DNA from 3 places in the Eubacterium sp. BL-380-WT-2B genome. Region 1 is predicted to be linked to each of the others. Evidence: predicted binding sites of a transcription regulator. Region 1 holds the regulator's gene; each other region holds the start of a gene.
The links. Region 1 encodes Rex, which represses fermentation and respiration genes when NADH is low (regulators of the CRP and FNR family bind a similar motif). Its sites were predicted from a motif close to ATTGTTAANNNNTTAACAAT; they were not measured.

Region 1 (6,136 bases):
TTGTTTGCAGCCAATCTATAAATCCATAAAAATCTTCAGGATTTTTGGCATTCTCAGACCAATCTTTCATAAACTTGACAATTGCACTTTCGCGCACAATGCTATGAAGAGGCTCGGCATCTTTTCGACGAAAATCCCTGATCAATATCTCATTTAATTCTATCTGCATAAAGCTGTACTCCTTGCCGCTCTTAAAATAAAGACTGCACCTATATTTTTTCAAAACGATTTATAAACCCTGATCCTTAAAAACACCATTGCTACAAGGCAGGTCATAAAGTTAACGCGTCAAAAAAGAGCTGTGCCACTCAGCTCTTTTTTAGTTATTCTCTTTTAAAAATTGTTTTTCGAACTCATCTACCGGCATGGGTCTGGAATAATAATAGCCCTGGGCCGCCAGACATCCGCAGTCATTCAGGAAGGCTGCCTGCTCGTTGGTCTCCACACCCTCGGCAATGACCTGAAGCTTCAGATCATTGATCATGCCAATGGTATGCTCAATGATGGTCTTGCCCTTCTGGGTCGCCACACTCTCGTTAAAGAATTCACGATCCAGCTTGATGGTGTTGACCGGAACATTTTTAAGCATATTGAGCGAGGAGTAGCCTGACCCAAAATCGTCCATTGAAAAGGAGATTCCCTCCTCTCTCAGGCGCTCCATGCCGCGGTACAGGTCTACAGTGTTCTCCACAAAGCTGCTCTCGGTCAACTCGACCTCCAAAAGCTTTTTGGGAATATCGTACCTTCGAATAATGTTCAGCAGCTTTTTATAAAAATTCGGGTTGTACACCTGTACTCTGGACACATTGACTGATACTGGAACTGCCACCATCCCCCTGTCCAGCCAGGATTTGATGATCCGGCAGGTCTCTTCCCAGACATATTCGTCCAGCTTGATGATAAAACCGTTGCGCTCAAAGAGCGGAATGAACCTGTCGGGGGTCAGGAACCCCCTCTCGGGGTGGTCCCACCGCACCAGCGCCTCAGCGCCGATCACCGAGCCGTTCTGCACGTTGTGCTTGGGCTGGAGGTATACCTTGAACTGGCGTTTGTTAAGAGCCTCATTCATTTCATTTTCAATGCGCCGCTCATCAAGCTGCTTGGCTCTCAGCTTTTTATCATAAAAGGCCCACTGCTTGATCAGGCTTCCCTTTATGGTTTTCTGGGCCAGATTTGCCCAATCGCAGAGAATACTCATCTGGGTATCGCGGTCTTTCACAATACAAATTCCACAGGAGGGCATGACCTGATAGCTCTCCGAAAACTGGTTGATCTCTTTTAAAATCTTTTTTATGCGCACGAGCAGAGGATCGCCTGAAGCATAGGACATACAAAGGCAAAACACATCACTGTTCATCCGCCCAAAGGCATCCATAGTCCCCATGTTGGCCGAGATAACCGTCGCCATAAAGCGGAGCAGGCGATTGCCCTCCTCACGCCCGTACAGGTCGTTAATAAATTTAAAACGGTTGACATCCAGACGCACCACGGCAAATTTCTGGCATGGATGCTCCCTGACCAACCTCTCAGCCTGGGCGTAAAAGGTGTTGATATTGTAGATACCGGTCAGCAAATCAAACTCTGCCCTATACTTCAGAGTTTCGTGGACGCGCTTGGATTCGTCGATATTGTTCAGAGTACCGACCACCCGCTTGATGCTGCCATCCTCATTATAAAGCACATTGAAGACCACTTTGCACCAGATGTAGCGTCCTTCTTTGTTGCAAAGGCGTATCTCCATCTCCACCTGCCCGTTACTGATGGCCTCCATACTCATTTTCTGCTTTAATACATCAATATCCTTGGGGTGGACCACCTCGTCGTCAAGCCATATTTCCTTGATATCCCGTCCGTCATAGCTACCCATGAATATTTCAGAGAATTTGGGCGCATAGTAGCGCTGGCTTGTCCCAATAATCCATTCAAATACCAGGGTATTCGTCTGCTCGATGACCAGACGGTAACGCTCATCGTCCATCTGCTTTTTCTGGAGACTCTCGTTTTCTTTTTCAATGTCTTCCAGCTGCTTCTTGTAACCGATATCCATGATAAAGCAGAGCAGTATCTCATCCTCACCACCGCCAGAGACTGCCGGAAAAACCGTCAACGAAGCCCAGTGAAAATCCCCATCTACCCATAACTTACGGAACTCGCCGATAACGCTGCCCTTTCCGGATTCCAGAGTCGCGTATACTTTATCGAGATCAAAAAATTCCAAAAACCGTTTCGAATCCTCCGGGTGGATCATGTGTTCGGCCACATCGGCAACAGCCTCCGATAATATGCCTTCTTCCGGCGGTGTCACATACTTATTCTCCACATGGTAGATAATGCGATAACGGTTTCTTGTAACGTTCAGTTCATAGAGCTCGTCGTAAATATTGCGCAAAGCCACATCGTAAATATTCTTTTCAATGTTTTTATTCATCTTCTCTTCTGCCATTTTACAGCTCCTATTGTGGGTTTAACTGCAGCTCAGTTGATAGTGGTTGTTTAGGCCCTTTAGCTTTGCGTCTCTGTCTTTCAACAGATTTGCCCTGATATTAATTCTATTTATAACCAGCTTCTATTATATAATAGATTTTTTTGAAACACAACTCCTATTTTTTACAAAAAAACAGGCTTAAAGCCTGCTTTATACATTTATTCGTCGTCGTCCTCTTCGTTAATCAGATAGGTCAGCGTGAAAAGGCTGTCGGTGATATTTACACTCTCTACCACCACGTCATCGGGCACTGTCAGGTCCAGAGGAACAAAGTTCAGAATCGCCTTGATGCCCAGTTCTACAACACGATCAGTGGTTTCCTGCCCAACCTTCTGCGGCACACTCAGGATACAGATATCAATTTTGTGGTGCGCGACAAAGGCGTCAAGATCATCCATATGGTAGACTGTTACATTGCCGACCTTCTTACCGATCTGATCCGGGTCCACATCAAACATGGCCTTGAAATGGATGCCTTCTTCCTTAAAACGCTCATAATTGACAATGGCGTGCCCCAGGTTTCCAGAACCAATAATAATGCAGTTATACTGGAGATCAAGCCCCAGAATTTTGCGAATGGCCTCCTTCAGCTCTTTTACCTTATAGCCATATCCCTGCTGCCCGTAAGCACCAAAAGAATTCAAATCCTGCCGGATTTGTGAAGCCGTCAGCCCCATCATTGCCGCCAGCTCCTTAGACGAGATTTTTTCAATATGTTGATCCTGTAAATCGGTTAAATACTGGTAATACTTGGGCAGACGCTTAACAACTGTCATCGATACCCTTTTTGAAAAAGTTTGCATTCTGCACTCCCCTCCTGCGTCGTACTTATCCTTTTTATTATATCAAGTTGTTAAAAAAACGTCAATTTTTATGACCGAATTAATCAAAAAAGTGTCAAAGTTTTTTGAATCTTTCAGAAACCAAGCAATATGCGCCTTCGGTGTGTCTTTAAAAGCAATTAATCTGTAATATCTGACATCAGGTTAAGATGCGGGCTGCCGATCACCTTAGCGACATCCAGCACAAAAGCGATACCCATACCCGGCCTGTCAATTTCGATTTTTTTCTGGATTGAGCAGAGCACCGCGTTCCTTATGGCCGCGTCCACAAGAATCAAAACAATCTCCTTCTCCGGCTCTATGGTAATACCGAAAAACCGCGCGTTCTCATGAATCCCGGATCCGCGGCCGTACATAACAGTCGCTCCGTCAGCACCGCCTTGTTTGGCTGCGTCAATGACCTCGCCGGACATATCCTTTTCCACAATCACCACAATCAGTTCGGTTTTAATTTTATTTCTGTCTTCCATTTTTTCCTCCATCATTCGCTAAGTAATCTACATATTATATATGATTAAAATCTTCTGTCAATACCGATTAAGAATCACTGGACTGTTTTTTGCACTGCCTTTTTCTATAGGCTTCTTTCTGCTTGTAAAAAAAGCCCAGGAACAGGGTTGTCAGGATCGGTGCGAGAGCAATTAGAGCCACGACGCCAAAGCCGTCCAGCAGCGGATTACGACCCGGTGTCGCGCCTGCCACAGCTACTGAGAGGGACAGAATAAAGGTCGAGCACATTGGACCAGTAGCCACGCCGCCGTTATCAAAGGCCATAGCCAGAAAATTCGGCTCCACAAAACGGCCGAGAATAAAGGCCAGTATATAGCCGGGAACCAGAATCCACCAGAGGGAGATACCGGCCAGCAGCCGGATCATGGCTGTCATAACCGCCAACGCTACCCCCAGTGAGATGGCCAGCAGCATAACCCGCGCCTTGATGGCGCCGCTGGTCATTTCCTCAACCTGCTTAACCATGACCTGGACGGCCGGCTCGGCAAAGGCGACAAGAAAGCCAATGGCAAAGCCCAGCGGAATGAGAATCCAGCTGTACTCAAGCTCTGCGAGCGCTGTTCCCAGAAACTCACCTGCGGGCACAAAGGCAATATTTACACCCTGGAGAAACAATACCAGCCCCAGATAGGTCACCACAAAGCCACCCATAATCCGCTTGATGATAGGCGCCCGCAGCCGCAGTGCAATGGCGTTTAAAAACAGGAAAATCAACACAATGGGCAAAATGGCCAGAAAAACCTCCCATGCCACCTCTGCCATGCCGTGAAATAAATGATATATCTGATTCATCGGAAGATCACCCCCAAAATCATGACGGCCAACACCGGCCCGAGTGAGGACAGGGCGACCATCCCAAAACTGTCTGTTCCTTCCCTGCTGGTTCTTACGCCGCTGGTAATCCCACTGCCCAGACTCAGTATAAAGGGCACTGTGATGGGACCAGTGGTAACGCCGCCGGAATCAAAGGCTACTGGCGCCATCTCAGGGTTGGTAAAAAAGGACAGGGCAAAAACAGCAATATATCCGACGATCAGGATATGGTACAGCTTCATCTGGAAAACAAACCGCAGCAGGGCGATGACCAGGAAAATACCGACCCCGACCCCGACCACAGCGATAAGCATTGTCCGATTGATCGTTCCATCCGAGACTGCGGCCACCTGGCCGGCCAGTACCTGCACATCCGGCTCGGCAATGGTCACGAACATGCCCACAAAAAAACCGGCGGCAATCAAAATTTTCAGGCTTCTCCGGGAGACCAGAAAGCTTCCCACACGTTCGCCGACCTCCATCATGGAGATATCCGCACCAAACAAAAAAAGCGCCATGCCGATCATCATCATGATGGCACCGCCGATAAAGGACACAAGCATTTCAGACGTAAAGGGCGCCCAGATACCACTGATGATCATAATCAGAACCGTCATTGGCAAAATTGATACAAGAACTTCTTTAAAGCTATTAAGCAGTTTTTTCATCAAACCTCCTCCTCATTTTGGAATACATTCTTTTTATACCCACTTAGATGCAAAATATTCATCATTTTGCAAATTTCTTTTCCCTGCCCCTGTCCGCAGTCGACATACACCCTCTTTTTTGGTATCATATATAAGGAATACTATGGAAAGAACAGGCAGAAAACCTTATGCTTATCAACATTGAAAATCTTAGTTTTAGTTACGGCATCAATGAAATTTTTAACCAGCTGAGCCTCTCCATACAAGAAAAGGAAATGATCGGCCTGGTGGGGCGCAACGGCTCAGGCAAATCCACCTTTCTCAAGCTCTTGGCCGGCCAGCTTACCCCCGACAGCGGCGTCATCAGCAAAAAATCCAACCTGACCATCGGTTATCTGGCCCAGGAAGCCGATTTTCCCGCGGACACCACGCTGGACGCCCTCTTCCTCTCTGTCTTTGAGCCTCTCATCAAAATGGAGGAGCGTCTGCGTGAGCTGGAGCACCAGATCGGCGAAACAGACGGCGCAGAGCAGGAAAAGGTCATGAAAACCTACGGCGAGCTGCAGGACCGCTTTGCAGAGCAGAAGGGCTATGAATATCCCAGCCGCATCCGGGGTATTGCCAAGGGACTCGGCTTTACCGATGAGGATATGGCAAAGCCCTTTGGCGTCCTGTCAGGCGGCGAAAAAACCCGGGCCGCCCTGGGGCGCAACCTGCTTCAGGAGCCTGAGCTTCTGCTCCTCGACGAGCCCACCAACTACCTGGACATCGACTCCCTCCAATGGCTGGAGCAGTTTCTGAAGGCCTATGACGGCGCCTTTGTCATCATCTCCCATGAC
Region 2 (6,136 bases), on a different contig from region 1:
TCAGCGGAGTTAACGAGCGGCTTGCCTTTTTCACGGTTGTAAACCTGAATACCAGCTTCGATCGCTTTCATGTTAGCGGTGTCAAGTGCCAGTGGAACATTGTCAAAGTTTTCCTGTAACAATTTAACGCCCCATTGCATTAATTCTTCACCGTCTTTTTCAGCAGGTCCGATATTCAAATCCAAATAATCTGCACCAGCGTCTAACTGTTCTTTTGCTCTCTGCAGGATTGGTTCAGGATTACGAGTTTCAAATGCTTCACGCATTGCTGGAGAAATACAGTGAATTCTTTCACCGATAACCATAAATTTTGCCATAATGTTTCCCCTTTCGGATTATAAAATATTTTTGGATAAACCGCAGCCGGAAGCCCCCGCCTCCAGCTGCGAAAAAGTTTTAATTTGTATGAATTACAGATGTACGCCGCGAAACGCAGAGCTTAAGCAATTCCCATTAAGTCACGTAAGAATTTCGGGATCTGCATAGCTTCTGTCGGTCCGACAATAACTTCCCAATCTGGAAGCGCTTCAGCAACGTCACCCTGTAATACAGCAACTTTACCTGGTAAGATAAGTTTTCTGCATTTAGTTTTGTCAGCAATGCCGCTTTCCTTAATGAAATCAGAGATAACGGAAGCACCGAATTTACCGGCAGCCCATGCTGTAAGAACGGAGTAACCGCCAGCGTCAGGAATAGCCAGGTAAGCAGGAACTTTAGAACGTTCGATTTCGCCGGAAACCACGAAGTAAGACAGAGCGAAGTCAACGGTAACCAGTACAGGTGCGTTGTCATCAGCTTTGTTGAATTCGTAGATAGTCGGTTCAACACGCATTGGTTTCTGAGGATCGGTGAAGATGTTCTGTCTTAAACCGAACAGTGGCAGTGCCTGTTTGAAGTCCATATCGCTCATTACGATGATGGAGCCATAGCGCAGAACAAAAGCAGAAGCTAAGGCAACTTCCATCTGTTCGCAGCAAGCAATTTTATTAACAAATACAACTGAAGGATAACCGAAAGTTCTGTCATCGCCCTTCAGGGTGTTTGTACGGATGGTTACAGCGTTGTTATAAGCTTCCTTAACAGAGCTGTCGCCAACGTTCAGAACCAGGTTCTTGTAACCAGCAGCTTCGATTTTTTCAACAGTGTCGTGTAATTCTTCGATAGAACCAGCGGAAACACCCAGTACAACGTCGGCAGCTTTGGCAACTTCTACCATAGCGTCTGCATTTGCAGGTGTAGCACCCATTAAGATACCCTTAGCAGCTTTGATCGCTTCAGCAGCTTCCTTAGCTACTTCAACATCTTCAACAACAGCCATTGGCACACGGCCCAGTTCGATCACTTTAGCGATCAGGTCTAAGAATTTAGCTTTGTCAGCAGCATAACGTACAGAAGCAACTTCTACGCACATTAATTCGCCGATACGGTCATATTTAACAGCTTCTAAATGAGCTACCTTCTTAGCAATTTCATCGTCAGAGTCTGCGTCTGAGAATTCAACTGCGAATAAAGCTTTGTTAACATAAGTTTTTTCATGTCTGAATAATACAGTTTCGCCGCCCAAAGCACATTCTGTATCGCCAGTTCCGATCTTGATTGTTTTCATCGGAGGAGCGGTAGCTTCAGATAACTGAGCTTTAGCTTCGTCTGTAATATACGGGCATTTATCAATTTCTGCAGCGCCAGCGGCTACTTTCATTGAGAATGCCATACATGTAGGGAATCCACATTCCTTACAGTTTTTCTTAGGAGTCAGTTTAAAAATATCTAAACCTTTTACTGCCATTTTTTTGCGCCTACCTTTCCTAACCTACTAACTCTTTGATAAAGTTTTTAATCACTTTAGCTGATTCCGGATGTTTAACAATAACAGCGTTTGAGCCGCCGATTAAGCAAGAAGCTGCAGTGGAAACTTCCATAGCGATACCACGTTCTTCCTGATTTCCCCATTCAGGAGCTTCTTCTTCTGTGAACACAGCTTCTTTTACGCCCCATGCTTCGTCGCCAACATTGGTCATGATTGGCATCTGAAGGTCTGTATCGTTCTGGCCTAAAGCGGCTAAACGGATACGGTCCATTGTGGAAGCAACATATTCGAAACCATAGCCAACAGCAGCGGTTCCAACATCCATGATGATGTTTCCACCGTCAACACCTAACTGTGTCAACAGGATATTTAACTGTTTTGCAAGGTTGATATCAACAGCAGACTGGCCGGATACTTTGTGACCGTCAGCATTACCTGCTACGCCAACAGATTTGTAGTTATCTTCAACAGCTGAGAATAAAACAGCGTTTTTGCCAGACAATGCCTGAGAAACTTTAACCAGTAAATCACCGTCTTTTTCAGCGTTGTTGCAGCCTGCAACAACCAGCGGAAGATCGATTGCTGCTTCGACAGCTTTAGCAATTTCAACACATTCTTCAGATGATTTGTTAGCACCGTTAGGATCAGCACTAATTAATTTTAATGCGATAAACTGTGCGTCTGTATTGTCCTGTACATATTTTGCCCATGCTGCAGGATCCTTTACGACGTCACCATAAGCGTCAACCAGACATTTTTCCCAGTCTTCTGGGTAACTGTCTAAAATTTCCACACCAACAACCGGTGCGTTTCCTTCACCACTTAAAAATGGTAATCCTTTTTCTCCTCCGAGAGTAACTGCTGCATCTCCAACACCAATTACACACTCATTGATCTTGCCACTAAACTTTTGTTCTGCTTTTTTGAATGGCATTTCCTCGTTACCTCCTAACTCGTTCTTGTTAGTATTTTTTTATATTTCAAAGCCCGGAATCGTTTTATGAACATGACAAATTCCGGTTGCTTTAAAATTTCAATTGTAAAAAAACCGGTGTACACAGACTTGTATATATAAGTATACACATATACTACTATCTTGTTATAAGTTTGTCAAACATTTTTCGACCAAAAACAAAAATTTACCCGTCTTTCTAAAGCTTTTAATTCACAGTTATTCAGTAGGTTTAAATGATTTCATGAAACCCATGAAAACGACCCCGTAAATAAGCAAAATATTACTATAGTATACAAGTGTCAGTCTGCTTTTGCCAGCCGCTTCAACGCAGGGATGAAAATATCTCCCATTACAGCGAGATCCTCCGCGTCAAAGCCTGAGGTAATATTACTGTCAAAAAGAATCTGTGATTCCGGCGGGAACTCATCATCCCCCAGCCAGAGGATCGCGGTCAGATACATATTGTTGATAAACTCAAACCGGTAGGACAGATCACCATGCTCTTTGGGTTCCGCCCCCAGCTTCTCCATAGCGCGCTTCAGTCCCTCAACATCGTAGTTAAAGGTGAAGGCAAAGCGCTTCAGGCAGCGGCCCTCAAAGCTCTTAAAATAGTGGTTTCCTCCCGAGATATCCCGGTATGCAATGGTGGTGCCCATCGGCGGCACACCCTGAGCGTTAAGCAGATAACGCAGGATCATGGTCATCGGCTTATAATCGTCAAAGGCGGTTTCGTCCTTTAAAAGCACGTCGCCTTCGGGATATTTTACCTTGTATTCCTCACCCATCAGCGTCACTGTAAACAGCTGTTTTTCAGGGTCATAGGGACAGGTGGATTTCTCCGCCATCTCCAAGGGATCCTTATCCTTTATCAGATTTTTATAATGATCATAGGGCAGCTTGTCTTTTCTCTTCTCTTCAATGGCTGCTTCTATTTCAGAATTTAGCATTGGTTACCTCTGTCTATTTTTGCAGGCTCGGGAACAGGCTCATATCCGTGTGTGGAATAAAGCAGGCAGATATGAAGGCGTCCATATAAGAAGGGTGGACACTAAGCTCCATATAAGTCATATTCTGTCCGATTTCTGCAATTTTTTCTTTTCCTTCAGCCAGTGTAAGGGCTAGATAGCACCCCTGCATCGAGCTGTTTCCAATATAATAATATTTTTCGACCGGTATATCTGGGAGCATACCGAGGGCAATGGCGTTTTCAATGCCAAGGTTGCTGCCGATTCCTCCGGCCACATACACATTTTCCAGGATCTCAATCGGCATATCCATGCTTTCCATCAAGGTGTGAATAGCTGAGAACACCGCTCCCTTTGCCTTAATAAAGCTGTCGATGTCAATCTCTGTAATATAGATATCCTTGGCGGTACCGTCCAGTTCTTTTGAGCAGACAAAGTAACGCCCGATATCGTATTCGTCAAAGGCAATCCTGGGATTGTCGATGTCTTTGCTGATACGGCCTTTGCCGTCAATAATACCGGTTCGCTTCATCTCGCAGATCAGGTCAATGATCCCTGAACCGCAGACCCCTACTGGTATTTCCCCGCCGATGGTCGAAAAACTTGCCTTTAAGGTGGCATCGTCAATCTTGACCTCTTCAATGGCTCCTGGAACCGCCCGGGTTCCGCAGCTTATTTCTCCGCCCTCAAATGCCGGTCCTGCCGAGCAGGCGCAGGTCATCATAAAATCCTTGTTTCCGAAAACAATCTCGCCGTTTGTTCCCAGGTCTACCAGCATGGTAAATTCTTCCTGCAGCCAAACTGGAACAGCGAATACACCAGCGGTAATATCACCGCCAACATAGCTGGCCACCGAAGGTGCCAGATAGACACGCCCCTCGGGATTAATGCGGATACCAATCTCGGTGCTCTTCATTTCTGGAATCGTATTGACACCCGGTATAAAAGGCTCCCGTCTCAGATGATCCGGGTTGATCCCAAGCAGAAGGTGGGTCATGGTCGTATTCCCCGCCGCACACATCTCATAAATGTCGTCGGTGGTAATACCTGCCGACTGTACCATCTGTCCGATCAGCGGATTGATGGTCTCCTCGATAATAGCGTCCCGCAGCTTTTTGAGGCCTCCCGGCTTTTCTGTATAAACGATACGGTTGATAACATCGCCGCCGTATTTAACCTGGGCATTCCCCATAGATGCTTTGGAAACAATCTCATTAGTATCCATATTGACCAGGCAGGCAGAGACAGAAGTTGTGCCGATATCTAAGGCTACCCCGTAAAGGGCGCAGGCACATTCCAGACAGGAACGTACATCCATGATTTCGGCGATATCGCCGCGCTTCAGATAGACAACCTTTATTTTAAAATTATTTTCCCTGAAAGCGTCCGGGAACTTCCTGAGAACATCCAGGCTCACCTGAATATCTGAGTAGCCCAATGTCTGGCGGAAATAACGCTTTAACCGATCCTCATCTGCGAGATTATCGTCATTGGTAGGCTCTGGCAGCTGAATGATCTCACAGCACAGGCGGTTGGAATCGGTCATCCCCATTTTCAGCATCTTTTTCCGCACATAGCGGATATTTTTGTTTTCATTTTCAGACAGGTCGGTAATCTGCATTTCATTCTGGAACGCAGAAGCCAGATCAGGCACATTTACCTCAATATCCTCAATGATTTCTGAGCTGCAGGCCAGCACCCATCCGTCGGCAATTTCTTCTTCCGTCAGCCGGGTCAGTGACAGGGCGTCCACTCTGCCTTTTATAATCTGAACCTTGCATTTTCCACAGGTTCCATTGCCATTACACGGTGTGTCGATCATAATTCCGGCTTTCCGCGCTGCTTCCAGGAGATTTTCTCTTTGTCCTGCTAAAAACTCTACCTGCCGTTTCCCCTTAACGACAAACACTACTTTATGCATACACGCCTCCTTGTTCTGTTAACCTTTGCAAAATAGTCATATGCATGATCTTATTTTTAAAACAGAAACCGCCACTCCTCTTTGACGGCTTCTGCTATCGCACTTACTTAAGAAACCAGAACTACTTGATTTCAAGCTTATCAATAATTTCACGAACAGCCTTACGCGCTGCTGAATCCTCTGGAAGGGTAACAAGCGGCTTGCCGTATGCGTCGTATTCAAACACCTGCTGATCCATCGGGATAACGCCCAAAAGATCCAGTCCCTGTTTTTCAATTTCTTCCGCTGTGCCTTCATTGAGTTCTCCGTTTGGCGCGCGGTTTACAATCAGCTTAATGACCGGGATTCTCAGATTGAGTTCCTCTGCCAGATCACGGATTCGTGCAACCGCCTGAATACCGCGGCGTGAGCAGTCGCTGACCAGCAGTAAAATGTCCATTCTCCCCATGGTTCCGCGGCTGATATGCTCCATTCCTGCCTCGTTATCC
Region 3 (6,136 bases), on a different contig from region 1:
AATCCGCAGGGCTGTGAACATGCCTCTGGTTATGCACGGCGGCTCCGGCGTCGGCGATGCTGACTTTAGAGAGGCCATTAAAAACGGCATTACCAAGGTTAACTATTTTACCTATATGTCCTTAGCCGGCGGCGACGCCGTCAAGGCCTTTTTAAAGGAAAACGCGGCCCGGGCCGAGGTTCGTTACGACGAGCTGGCCGAAGCCGCCAGGATCGCAATGCAGGCCCATGCCGAGCATGCCATTGGGATCTTTACAAAACAAGCCTAATCCAAATCATTGTTAGTATAAACCCTGTGAAAGCCGCCGGCGCATCCTCCCCGATCAGTCCGGCGGCTTTTACGCAGGCTTCTTTAAGAATTCTTTACTTTACAGGGCAAGGGCGTTCCGGTATAATTAAAGAGATATTAATCTTCTTTGTTTTCAACAAAGAGCTTTTTCAATCAGTTTAAGGAGGTTGAATATGAAAGCAAGCGGAAAAACCTTTATCAAGGTTACAGCAATTATTCTTATTATTTTAGGTGCCTTTTCTGCTTTAACCGGGGCACTGTCCATGGCTGGCAGCAGCATGATGGGCTCTGTGGCAAACGACCCGGCTGTACAGGACGCCCTCGCACAGGCAGGCTCATCGGTTTCTACAGACGAGCTCGCGCGTATGGCCATGATCAGCGGCGGCATGCTGCTGGGAATGGGGATCTTGTATCTGGTCGTTGGCATCTTAGGCGTTATCTTTGCCAAGAACACCGGAAAAGCCAAGCTTTTAATGGTTCTCGGCGGGATCGTAGCCGTTCTGGCCATTGTCAGCACCGTGATCAATATTATTAACGGCGCCAGCATGAGCGGCGTTTTTATGGACCTGGCCTTTATCGTGCTCGCCGGCCTGTACTTCCTGGGCGCCAAGCTCAATAACGATGACGCCAAAGCCGAAATGGCCGCCGCGCAAGCCATAGAAACAGTCGAAGTCGAAATCATTGAGGACGACCAGGACGAAGAAAAGTAGAACCAGGGAAAAAATGATTAAAAGCATCCGTGAGGGTGCTTTTTTATTTTTGGGACTTAAAATTCATTTTGAAAGTTAAATTTTTAAGATATTTCACAAGAAAATTAATTTTTTAAATAGCTATATTAATATTATTAAAATAATAATTGACAATATTGATTTTTAGGTTTATATTATAGATATCAAAGAGAGAAGGTGATGTGATGTACCAGGTAATTAGCCGATGCCCTGTGTGCGGCGGCAGGCTTAAAGCCGTTAAGCTCCAGTGCGAAAATTGCGATACCGCCATCGAAAATGATTTCTGCCTGAGCAAATTCGATTATCTTTCCGCAGAGGATCTGTTTTTCGCCGAGACCTTTCTGGTCTGCCGGGGTAATATCAAGGAAGTGGAAAAACGACTGAAGATTTCCTACCCGACTGTCCGCTCCCGTCTGGACGGGATCATCGAGAAGCTTGGCGGAAAACCCGAGAGTCCGCCGCCGGTTTCCGAAGCGCGGAAAAAAGAGATACTGGACGCTCTGGAAAACGGAGAGATCACGCCCGAGGAAGCGCTGGAACAGATGAAGGAAACCGAGTAGCAGAGACAAGGCAAAGCAGGCATTAAAATTTGAACGCAGACCCGGACAGGGCTGCAGAAAAGAGGAATAACAATGGAAGAAAAAATGAGAATATTAAAAATGGTAGAAGAAGGCAAAATTTCTGCCGAGCAGGCAGTGGGCCTGTTAGACGCGCTGGGCCAGGCAGTCCCGGCCGAAGTCCCGGCAGAAGCCCCGGCAGGCGGCTGGGTCGAACCGGTGAGCGCCCTAGGAGGAGGCTACGATGATAAAATGCTGCGGGTGGTGGTGGACACCCCGGAGGGGGACAAGGTGAACGTACAGCTTCCAGTTAAAATTGTACAGCAGATGCTCAAGGTTACCGGGAAACTGCCAATCCAGTGGGAAGGCTCTGAGAAAATTGACCTGGAAGCCCTGACTACCGCCATTCTGGAATGTATTGATAATGAAACCCTGGGGACCATTGTGGATGTGAGCGCATCCGACGGCTCAACCGTTAAAGTCTACATCGGCTGACCCGGGAGGAAGAACCTATGCGCGTTATAGTGCACGAAGGCAGCCTGAGGCTGCGGCTGCCCATTCCGCTGCGGCTGGCCTCGCTGGCCGTTAATCTGGTACCGGAGGCGGCCTTTGTCAAAATGCGGGAATCGGTTCCCGAGCCCTTTCAGGAACTGCTCACAAAGGAGTATTTTAAGGTGGTCGTGCGGGACTGTGTTTCTGTTTTAAGGCAGTATAAGGGCCTCGAAATCGTCCATGTCGAGGCTAAGGACGGCACCTATGTCTCCATCCGCATCTGACGGATGGGGACAGGGCCAAGATAAATATTTATCCTCGATAAAACGATTGCAAAATGCTATACTAAAGCAAAAGCTGCTTTAGTATTTTTGTTTTGGAAAGAGGTGTGAACAATGAAACAGGAAATTCACCGTATACGGGGCGGCCTGCTGGCCATTATGTTTATCCTGCTGTACGCGGCGATTGAGGCTTTTTATGCCGTATATCTTAGCGCGGCAAATCAAAGCTTTTCAGAGAATGGCGGTGTGGTGGCAGTGCCCAGCTATCTCCGGGCCATGTTCTGGGTGTACCTGGTGCTCTTAGAGGGATTGGTCGGCGGCATTGCCAATGATTTTAAACGCCGTAAAGCCCATTTGTCGGTTTTCAACCTGACCGTGGGTATTGTGATGGTGGCTCTGGGCGCGTCCCTCACCACCCTTATCGCTGTCGTCCCTATGCGGGCTTCCCTCGCCAATGCTTCCAGCGGCCTTTTCCTTTTCGGCGGGGTATTTTTGTATAAGGGGCTGCGCAGCGCCCCCAACCCTGAGCCGGTCTCCAAAAAAATCATGAACCTGATCCTGGCCATTATTCTGATCCTGCTCTTTGTCGTTGCTTACGATCAGCTCCAGGCCTATATGACAGGGGCCATGGCAGCTGTGAGCATGGAGGAAAGAGTCGGGGTAATTGTGTACTACAATTTTCTGGTCACGCCGCTGCTGACCCTGCTCATGGCCGCTGGCGCCTGCTTTGTTGCCTGGTTCCGCATGCCGCGGCCAGCCTTTGACGTGAGGCATCTGCTTTTTGCCCTGGTCTGTCTGGTGCTTTACGGAGGAATAGTTTATATGATACTGGACGGACAGTTTTTTTGATTCAATGACGAAAAGCCTGCCAGATCTGTATAAAATTGAAATTGTAAAGAGCGCCTGCGTGTCACTGTCCGTCACCCTGCCTGTATTTTCGGGGCTCTACCTCCTCAAGGCTTTTTTAAGGGGTTTGCCAGAGGTCTGGATTAAAAAAGGCGGCAGGAGCAGTAAAAAGAAATAAGCGAAAAGCCCCGAATGACAAAAAATTCCACGTAATTTCTCGCTTTTTTTAAAAAACCAGCGGATAGTATGTTATAATAAGGGATAAGTAAACATTGACAATTGTTTAACTAAGAGCAATTCCAAATGGGAGGGAAAAATGAGTTTTATTAAAGAATATGCTGAAAAACTGGTAACGGCAGAAGAAGCGGTCAAGGTTGTAAAATCCGGCGACTGGCTGGATTACGGCTGGTGCTCCGCCACAGCAAGAGAGCTGGACAAGGCACTGGCAGCCTATATGGTCGAAAACGACCTGGTTGACCTCAAAATTCGCGGCGGTATCCTGATGTGGGTGCCCGAGATTTTTAAAATTGAAAACCCGGCAGACCATATCACCTGGAATTCCTGGCACATGAGCGGCGTCGAAAGAAAAGCCATTGCCCAGGGCTTCGCTTACTACACACCAATCCGTTACTCCGAAATGCCGAGATACTACAGAGATTCCAAGCAGGATGTGGACGTGGCCATGTTCCAGGTCGCACCGATGGATGATCACGGTTATTTCAACTTCGGCCCCAATGCCTCACACATGATGGCAATGTGCGAACGTGCAAAAACAATCATCGTTGAAGTCAATAAAAATATGCCGAGATGCCTTGGCGGCTTTGAAGAAGCCATCCACATCTCTCAGGTTGATAATATCGTCGAAGGCCCCAATCCCCTCATGGCAGAGCTGGGTGCCGGCGGTCCTGCAACCGACGTTGATAAAAGAGTCGCAGAGCTGATTGTAGAAGAAATTCCCAACGGCGCATGCCTCCAGCTTGGTATCGGGGGAATGCCAAACGCTGTCGGGTCACTCATCGCCGAATCCGACCTGAAGGATCTGGGCGTTCATACCGAAATGTACGTCGACGCCTTTGTCGATATTGCAAAAGCCGGCAAAATTAACGGCTCCAAGAAAAACATCGACCGCTTCCGCCAGACCTATGCCTTTGGCGCAGGTACCCAGAAGCTGTATGACTACATCCACGACAATCCGCAGTGCATGAGCGCGCCGGTAGATTATACCAACGATATCCGCTCCATTTCTGCCATTGATAATTTCATGTCCATCAACAACGCTGTTGACGTCGACCTCTTTGGTCAGGTCAGCTCAGAATCCTCCGGGATCAAGCACATCAGCGGCGCCGGCGGACAGCTCGACTTTGTGCTGGGCGCTTACCTGTCAAACGGCGGAAAGAGCTTTATCTGCTGCTCCTCCACCTTTATGACCAGAGACGGCGAAATGAAATCCCGTATCGTACCGACCCTGCAGCCAGGCTCCGTTGTTACCGACACCCGCGCGAACATCCACTACCTGGTAACCGAATACGGCAAGGTTAATCTCAAGGGCCTGTCCACCTGGGAAAAATGTGACGCCATCATTTCCGTCGCCCACCCGGATTTCCGCGACGAGCTCATCGAAGAAGCCGAAAAAATGCACATCTGGAGAAGAACCAACAAGGATAACTAAAACATTTAAGGACCAGCCTAAACCGGCTGGTCTTTTTTTGTGGATGCCCGCATTGCCGGCGTCCGATATGGACGAATTTGATCCCGTTGTTTAAGAAAGCTTTAATGTATGTAAAAAGATGCAGTATCCGCAAGCCCGCTAAGACAGCGGCCTATGATGAACAGAAATATTTCCTTGTTAAACAGATAACTAACAAAAGAAACTTTTATCTGAAATTCCTTGATTTTAAAGGATTAACCGACTATAATAATAGACACAGCCAAAGCGCATATTGACAGATAAAGAGAAAAGTTCATTTGTATGGCGATTGCCAGTACGGCGGAGGCAGATGATCAAATTTGTCCCGCGTGATGTTGGAATGTTAGGAGCCTTTAATTTAAAATGAAAACGGATAATACAATCAAGAAGGAATATGCAACCTGGGAAGAATTTCAAGACAGGCTTGAGCATGATATGGCAGTGATGAATAACGTGGAAAAAACCAGGAAAAGCAGGGTCACCATTATTTTTAAAACCGCTGTTGTCAACGGGCAAACCGGAAAAATCGAAGTCAGCTTTAAAAAACAGAAAGACAGAAAATATACAAAGAAGCCAGGAGCCATACTGCCAGGACTGAAGCATACCTGCCAGAAAATCTAAACGCAAAAGAGATGAAGTGCCAAAAGGGCGCCTCATCTCTTTTTTGTTTCAGGGCCTGGCAGAATCGGCCAGGTTTTTATAGGCAGTTCCCCAGTCCACCATAGAGTCGAGAATGGGCTTCAGGCTGTAGCCGGTCTGGGTCAGGGTATATTCGACCCTTGGGGGCACCTCGGGATAGACAGTGCGGGTGAGCAGGCCGCAGGCCTCCATATCCCTCAGGTTAGAGGTCAGCACCTTCTGGGTAATGGTCCCGATGGATTTTTTAAGCTCACTGAAACGGCGGGTGCCGTCCATCAGGTCCCGCAAAATTAAAACCTTACATTTACTGCCGATGAGCATCAGCGTGGTTTCGACAGGACAGGCCGGAAGAGGTCGGTCGTTCATTTTTTCACCAGCTTTCCTTGGATTAACCGCTTGGTATCTTAATGATACTTGCATAGAAAAGTATATCAGCTTTTGGATAAGATTTCAACCCTGGTATCCTTCAGGAAACCAGGCTACTATTTTGTGCCTGCTTCACAAAGGGTCCTCTGTGCATTACAATACAGGAAAGAAGAAAGGAGCCAATATAAACCGAAACGAGTAAATGCTTTGGCTGATCACCGCTCTGCGGCCAGAATATAACAATATCAAAAT

Region 2: acsD (acetyl-CoA decarbonylase/synthase complex subunit delta) is a predicted target of Rex. The motif match lies at 2,903-2,922, and genes of this name have one in related genera.
Region 3: FYJ53_RS16210 (butyryl-CoA:acetate CoA-transferase) is a predicted target of Rex. The motif match lies at 3,464-3,483, and genes of this name have one in related genera.

The regions. Positions count from the first base shown of each region.
Region 1 is NZ_VUMP01000006.1:388,616-394,751, forward strand. Features, by position in the region: gene FYJ53_RS14120 (GNAT family N-acetyltransferase) at 1-169, opposite strand, end outside; gene FYJ53_RS14125 (EAL domain-containing protein) at 320-2,443, opposite strand; cyclic di-GMP riboswitch class I at 2,467-2,547, opposite strand; gene FYJ53_RS14130 (redox-sensing transcriptional repressor Rex) at 2,644-3,288, opposite strand; gene FYJ53_RS14135 (P-II family nitrogen regulator) at 3,447-3,797, opposite strand; gene FYJ53_RS14140 (DUF1538 domain-containing protein) at 3,865-4,629, opposite strand; gene FYJ53_RS14145 (DUF1538 domain-containing protein) at 4,626-5,318, opposite strand; gene abc-f (ribosomal protection-like ABC-F family protein) at 5,486-6,136, shown strand, end outside.
Region 2 is NZ_VUMP01000002.1:255,689-261,824, reverse strand. Features, by position in the region: gene acsE (carbon monoxide dehydrogenase/acetyl-CoA synthase methytransferase subunit) at 1-317, opposite strand, end outside; gene acsC (acetyl-CoA decarbonylase/synthase complex subunit gamma) at 440-1,786, opposite strand; gene acsD (acetyl-CoA decarbonylase/synthase complex subunit delta) at 1,806-2,741, opposite strand; gene FYJ53_RS04125 (DUF3786 domain-containing protein) at 3,062-3,709, opposite strand; gene acsV (corrinoid activation/regeneration protein AcsV) at 3,723-5,648, opposite strand; gene FYJ53_RS04115 (AAA family ATPase) at 5,770-6,136, opposite strand, start outside.
Region 3 is NZ_VUMP01000008.1:31,528-37,663, forward strand. Features, by position in the region: gene FYJ53_RS16180 (class II fructose-bisphosphate aldolase) at 1-268, shown strand, start outside; gene FYJ53_RS16185 (hypothetical protein) at 462-998, shown strand; gene FYJ53_RS16190 (DUF2089 domain-containing protein) at 1,202-1,576, shown strand; gene FYJ53_RS16195 (hypothetical protein) at 1,649-2,068, shown strand; gene FYJ53_RS16200 (hypothetical protein) at 2,086-2,349, shown strand; gene FYJ53_RS16205 (hypothetical protein) at 2,461-3,195, shown strand; gene FYJ53_RS16210 (butyryl-CoA:acetate CoA-transferase) at 3,509-4,861, shown strand; gene FYJ53_RS16215 (hypothetical protein) at 5,243-5,500, shown strand; gene FYJ53_RS16220 (helix-turn-helix domain-containing protein) at 5,549-5,884, opposite strand.